Regions from separate parts of the Streptomyces sp. B6B3 genome, predicted to be linked through region 2. Evidence: riboswitches for the same ligand, from Rfam matches in the RefSeq annotation. Region 2 holds a riboswitch; the other holds the start of a gene.

Region 1 (3,203 bases), on a different contig from region 2:
AGCTCGGATGACGTAGCGTCAGTAGTGTGATCCTCATGTGATCTGTGCGGGATCGGCTTGTGATCGTCGATGCGGCGGGTTAGCGTCTGCCCGCAACGCGATGCTTTTCGCATCGGTGTTCGCTGTCGTGATCCATGTTCGTCGCATGAGAGGCCGTCAGATGCTCTCCGGAAATGGTCGTCACCGGCGCCCCAAGCAGGCGCCCGCCCTCCTCGTCGCCTTCGGGGTGACCGGCGCGGGGCTGGCACTGCCGCTGCTCGGGGCCGGCTCGGCCCAGGCGATCAGCGACGGGGCCTGGGATCGCACGGCCGAATGCGAGAGCGGCGGCGTGTGGAGCGCCAACAGCGGCAACGGGTACTACGGCGGGTTCCAGCTCACCCTGGGCATGTGGGAGGACTACGGCGGTCTCGAGTTCGCCGACCGTCCCGACCTGGCCAGCCGGGCCCAGCAGATCACCGTGGCCGAGCGGATACTCGCCGACCAGGGACTGGACGGCTTCCCCGGCTGCGCGCTGCTCTCCGGCCTCTGGGGCGAGTACCGCGACGAGAACCCCGAGCTGGGCGTTCCCCCGACGGACACGGATGCCTCCGGCGGTTCCGAGGACGACGCGGGCGCCTCCGGCGACGGGAACGGCTCGGACGGCTCGGAGAACGGCTCCGAGGCCGACGACGGCGCCTCGGGCTCCGCGGACGGTTCCGACGGCGAGGACGACGGCTCGGACTCCGGGAACGGCTCCTCGGACTCACAGGACGGCTCCGACTCCGGGAGCGACGCCTCCGGCGGATCTGACGCCGCCGAGGACGGCTCCGGCGCCTCGGACGACGGCTCGGCCGCCGACGACGGCGCCTCCGGTGCCGAGAGCGGCGCTGGCGCCGACGACGGCGCCTCCGACGAGTCCGAGGGCGGCTCCGACGCCGACGACGGCGCCTCGGGCGACGGCTCGGCCGCCGAGAACGGCTCCCCGGGCTCGGAGAACGGCTCCGGCGCCTCCGACTCCGGGAGCGACGCCTCCGGCGGCTCCGCCGCCGAGGGAGAGGGCTCCGACTCCTCCGAGGCCGACGCCGACGCGTCGGGCGGCTCCGCCGCCCAGGACGGCACCGCGGAGGACTCCGGAGCCGAAGGCGCCGGGAGCGCCGGGGGCACGGGGCACACCCCGACCGGCCGCCACCGTGGCGACCCGGACCCCGCGGAAAGCGGCTTGCGACCCAACGACGTCGACCGCTACGACGTGCGCAGCGGCGACTCGCTGTGCTCCATAGCCGACGACCTCGGGGTCCCCGGTGGCTGGTCCGCCCTGTACCAGGCGAACAAGTCCCTCATAGGCGACGATCCGGACAGGATATTTCCGGGTCAGGAGCTGGACTTGACCGTTACGGGCAACTAGCTCCCGCCATGACCCGTTTCCTGCCCTGATTTGGTGTGACGATCATCTCTCCCGTTTTGGGAGTGTCCGACTGATCCGCAGTGTCCCGATCGCCGCTCACCTGCGCCGATGCGCCTGCTCTCAGTCAAGTCGCCCCGAATGAGCGATCTTGATCGTTCTTGAATCGTTAGTTGCCCTGTGTTTAGTGTCCCAGCGCTCGGCTTTCGTCGGGTGCCGAGGGCCGCAACGCCGAATCCTGCCGCGGCCCGGGAGCCACCAGTACGCGTCACACCGCAGGCAGGAGCGGGGGACCCGGCCATGAACCGGCGGTCAGCAGCACCGAACGCCGGACCGTGGATGCCGTGTCGGTCGGACCACCGACCGGGCGGCTTGGGGTGAAGCCGGCGGCGGACGGATCAACCGTCCTTCCGTCCCGGCCGGGCCACTCACCGGCCCGAACCCGACAGCTCACCTCGTAGGCGTCGGTGAGAAGGAACGTCATGCTCTTTTCCGGCAAGGGTCGTCATCGTCGTCCGTCCAAGCCGACCCGGATCGCCGCGGCGGCCGGTGTCACCGGCGTAGCCGTCGCCATCCCGCTCCTGGGCGCCACCAGCGCCGAGGCCGCCTCCGTCGACACCTGGGACGCCGTTGCCCAGTGTGAGTCGGGCGGCGACTGGGCCATCAACACCGGCAACGGTTTCTACGGCGGCCTGCAGTTCACCCAGTCCTCCTGGGAGGCGGCCGGCGGCACGCAGTACGCCTCCCGCGCCGACCTGGCCACCAAGGACCAGCAGATCGCCACCGCCGAGGTCCTGCTCGGCATGCAGGGTCCGGGCGCCTGGCCGGTCTGCGGACCGCAGGCGGGCCTCACCGCCGACGGCCCGGCGGCCGAGGTGGACCCGAGCGGCACCGCCACCGAGGAGCCGGCGCCGGCTCCCGAGCCGGAGCAGCGCTCCGCGCAGGGCGGCTCCACCTACACCGTGGTCGAAGGCGACACGCTCTCCGCGATCGCCAACGCGCACGGCGTCAGCTGGGAGGACGTCTACTCGGCCAACGAGTCCGTCATCGGCGGCGACCCCAACCTGATCTACCCCGGTCAGGAGCTGTCCCTGTAATCCTCACCACAGGGCTGGCAGGCCGGCGCGAGCCGGCCGGAGGAACCCGGTGTGGGCGTTCACGCGTCCCGCACCGGGTTTTCTTCCGCTTTTAAACAAAAAGACCGTCCCGCGGCGGACTCGGGGCCGAAGGCGGTTCCGCGGGCGGCTAGGCTCTTCAGGGCTGAAGCCGGCCGTGAGACATCATCTGACACAAAAAGGAGACCCCTGTGTCCTCCATCGACGTCGTCGTAGCCCGGGAGATCCTCGACTCGCGAGGCAATCCGACGGTCGAGGTCGAGGTTCACCTCGACGACCACAGCACCGGTCGCGCGGCGGTGCCCTCGGGCGCCTCCACCGGAGCCTTCGAGGCGCTGGAGCTGCGCGACGGCGATGGCAGCAGGTACCAGGGCAAGGGCGTGGAGAAGGCGGTGCTCGCGGTCAGCGAGCAGATCGGCCCCGAGCTCGTCGGCTACGACGCCACCGAACAGCGGCTGATCGACCAGGCGATGTTCGACCTCGACGCGACCGCCGACAAGTCGGCGCTCGGCGCGAACGCCATCCTGGGCGTCTCCCTCGCCGTCGCGCACGCCGCCGCCGAGTCCCGCGACCTGCCGCTCTTCCGCTACCTCGGCGGCCCGAACGCGCATCTGCTCCCGGTGCCGATGATGAACATCCTGAACGGCGGCGCGCACGCCGACTCCAACGTGGACATCCAGGAGTTCATGATCGCTCCGATCGGCGCC
Region 2 (3,203 bases):
CACCCCCCTCGTTGCCGGCAACCCAGGCGCTGTACGAGTCGGCGGTGTCCACGAAGGTGCCGCCGGCCGCGGCGAACGCGTCGAGCACCGCGAACGACTCGGACTGGTCGGCGGTCCAGCCGAAGACGTTGCCGCCCAGGCAGAGCGGGGAGACCCGGAGGGAGCCGACGGACGACCGCGGAGCGTGCCGAGGGGAGTGGAGATCATCGACCATGGCCGGAAGTCTACGTCCGGCGGCCGGATCCCACTCTGGTCCGCCCTCGGTCCGCCCTCGGTCCGCCCTCGCTCCGCCCTCGCTCCGGTCCGAGCGCAGGCGAAGGCCGACGGCCCTGGCGTCGGGGGGAGCCACCAGGACCGCCGGCGTCTGGGGGAGCCGCTCGGCTCAGACGGTCAGGCCCTTGTCGCGCAGCCAGGCCAGCGGGTCTACGGGGTCGCCGCCGCCGGGGCGCACCTCCAGGTGCAGGTGCGGTCCGGTGGAGTTGCCGGTGGAGCCGACCAGGCCGATGGTGTCGCCGGTGGTGACCTCCTGGCCCACGCCGACGTTCATCGAGGACAGGTGGCAGTACCAGACCTCGGTGCCGTCCTCCAGCTCCACGATGATCCGGTACCCGTAGGAACCGGCCCACGCGGCCTCGGCGATGACGCCGGTGTGCACGTTCTTCACGGGGGTGCCGGTGGGGGCCGAGAAGTCCTGCCCCGTGTGGTCGGCGGCCCACAGCGAGCCGCTCTCGCCGAAGTAGGAGGAGAGGCTGTAGTCGGAGAGCGGGAGGGTGTAGCTGGCGCGCAGCTCGGCCAGCCGCTCGGCCTCCTCGCGCTCCCTCCGCTCCTGCTCGGCGGCCTCGCGCTCGGCCTCCGCCTGGGCGGCGGCCTCGTCGGCGGCGCTGGCCTCGGCCTCGGCGAGCGCGGTCCGCAGGGCCTCGTCGGCGGCGTTGGTCTCCTGCTGGTCGGCCTGCTGGAGGATGCGGGCGCGCAGCGCCTCGCCGGCGTCGGACCGGCCGGCCTCCATGTCGGCCTCGGTGATGCCGGCCGTGGTGAACGGCGCCTGGGCCACCATCTCGGTGACGGAGTCGGAGGTGCCGGACTCGGAGCCGTCCTCCGCGCCGCCGGGCACCAGGTCGCCGATCAGCGGCAGGCTCTGGGGTATCGAGCGGACCTTGTCGGCGGCACCGTCCAGGCCCGGCACGGAGCCCGCGCCGTCCTCGTGGGCGGTGGCCATGCCGCCCGCGCCGACCGCGGCGATCACGCCGACGCCGAGCACGGCCCGGCTGCGGGCCATGGTGCCGCCGCGCTGGCGGGCGACCCGGTGCCGGCCGCGGAGCGGGCGGATGCTGTCCTCGCTCGGGTTCCACTCGCCGGTGTCGCCCGCGCCCGGGCCGTCGGGGCCCACGGGGCCGAACGCCTCGACCGGCCCGTAGTCCTCGGCGGCCGCGAACGCCTCGGCGGGCGCCGCCGGGTGGACGGGGGTGATCGGCGAGATCGGTGAGATCGGGGCGACGCCCTGGGGACCGCCCGGATACGTGGGCTGGGAGTACTCGGGGTACTCGGCGTGGCGGAGGCCGTGCTCGCCGAAGGGCGGCGTCAGGCCGGCGTCGCCGCCGAACGAGGTGTCCGCCAGGTTCGGTCCGAGACCCGCGAACTCGGCGGTCATCGCCGGTGATTCCGGGGCCTGTTGTGGGTAGTAAGCAGGAGTGCCGTAGGCGTGGGCGTAGGGGTCGTCGTGCGCGATGTCGCGCGGATCCGCATAGGTGTCAGCCAGGGCGGCATACCGGTTCGACGCCACGGAGGCGCTCTCCTTTCCTTCCTTCGCCTACCGGGTTAGCTGACGGGTTCGGAGCAGGAAGGTCTCCTACGGGTTGAGGCGGTTACCCAGCCTCTGCCCGATTCACCCCATATGGTGGTTCCCCGGTTCCTTGGTGCAGTTGTGACGCACACGCCGGATTCGGCGACGAAGCACGGCGCCGTCCTTGCGACGGCGGTGACGACCGCGCTGCGTTATCGAACGTTAATAGACGCCCTCACGGAATTCCAAGTGTCTGCGGGAAATAAAACCCGTGCGAGGCGCGGGACTTTAGGGAACCAAGGCTGTTAAATCGGGCATAACTTCTCGCCGATGTGGTCCACGACTCATCTGACGGTGCGTCAATTGTTATGCGCTGTGGTGCGTGCCGCTCACCCAGCGTGAATTCTCACTCGGTGTCGTCCGGCGAGAGCCGGCCCTCCAACGCGTCGGGGAGCCGCCGGTGCAGTTCCTCGGCCGTGTCTTCCACCGACTGCTCCCCGGGCTCGTCGAGCATGCGGGACACCTCGTCCCGGAGCGTCTCGGAGAACACCGGGTAGTACTCCGTGGCCGGGCGCGGTTCGGCGTCCCGCAGGGCACACCACAGCAGTTCGTGGTAGTCCCGCTCGAACTCGGTGGGACCCTCCGACCGCGCCGCCACCTCGTCCTCGTTCCGTGCCGGGATGCGCACCGCGGTCGAGGCACACCCCGGGTCATCCGGATCGGACAGGTCGTAGGCGTCACGCAGCGCCGGGGCGAAGCCTCCGTCGAACAGCCTGCGCTGGTTGTCCACGTCCCTCGTCAGGAAGCGGATCAGTTCCTCGGCGTCGGCCTGCCGGTCACTGTCCGCGGAGACAGCGAGGCTCTGCCCGCCCAGGACCGCCTCCCCGGGCAGGGTGGCGACCCCGTACTCCCCGTTCGTGGGCAGGCGGTTGAGGGCGTAGGGCCAGCCACGCATCAGCGCGGTGCCACCGTCCTCGTCGATGAACTCGGCGAGCGCAGTCGACTCGTCGGCCTCGTAGGACACCGGGCTGAGGACACCGGAGTCGGCTATGCTCCTCAACGCGTCCAGACCGACCGTTAGTTCTTCGATGCTGCCGGTGTAGTCCCCGTCGTCGTCCACCACGTCGACGCCCCCTCCCTCAGCGCTCCAGAACGTCTCCAGGATGTTGACGGCCAGCCCTTCGTAGGGACGCAACTGGGTGACCAGGGCCGAGTGGTCCTGTCCGGTCTCCCAGCCGCCGATCAGTTCGGCCATGCTGACGGCCTCGGTCAGGTCCTCGCGCGTGTGGTCCTGCGCGGTCAACAGGTCCTCACGGTAGTAGAGCAGCCCGACATCGGTGTTGAACGGCACCGCGTACGTCCCGTCCTCCCACCGGCCCGCCTCCACGGCCTCGGGCAGGAAGTTGACGCCCTCCACCAGGGC

Evidence for each region. A riboswitch is a leader RNA that binds a small molecule or an ion and turns the genes downstream of it on or off. The one in region 2 is predicted to bind cyclic di-AMP.
Region 1: another riboswitch for cyclic di-AMP. It lies ahead of ABGB06_RS06755 (transglycosylase family protein); the one in region 2 lies ahead of ABGB06_RS37310 (M23 family metallopeptidase).

Annotation. Positions count from the first base shown of each region.
Region 1 is NZ_JBDPLU010000002.1:558,987-562,189, reverse strand. Features, by position in the region: gene ABGB06_RS06765 (cytochrome P450) at 1-16, shown strand, start outside; gene ABGB06_RS06760 (transglycosylase family protein) at 146-1,384, shown strand; cyclic di-AMP (ydaO/yuaA leader) riboswitch at 1,698-1,860, shown strand; gene ABGB06_RS06755 (transglycosylase family protein) at 1,864-2,478, shown strand; gene eno (phosphopyruvate hydratase) at 2,688-3,203, shown strand, end outside.
Region 2 is NZ_JBDPLU010000035.1:28,035-31,237, forward strand. Features, by position in the region: gene ABGB06_RS37305 (aldo/keto reductase) at 1-214, opposite strand, end outside; gene ABGB06_RS37310 (M23 family metallopeptidase) at 383-1,780, opposite strand; cyclic di-AMP (ydaO/yuaA leader) riboswitch at 1,788-1,955, opposite strand; gene ABGB06_RS37315 (extracellular solute-binding protein) at 2,187-3,203, opposite strand, start outside.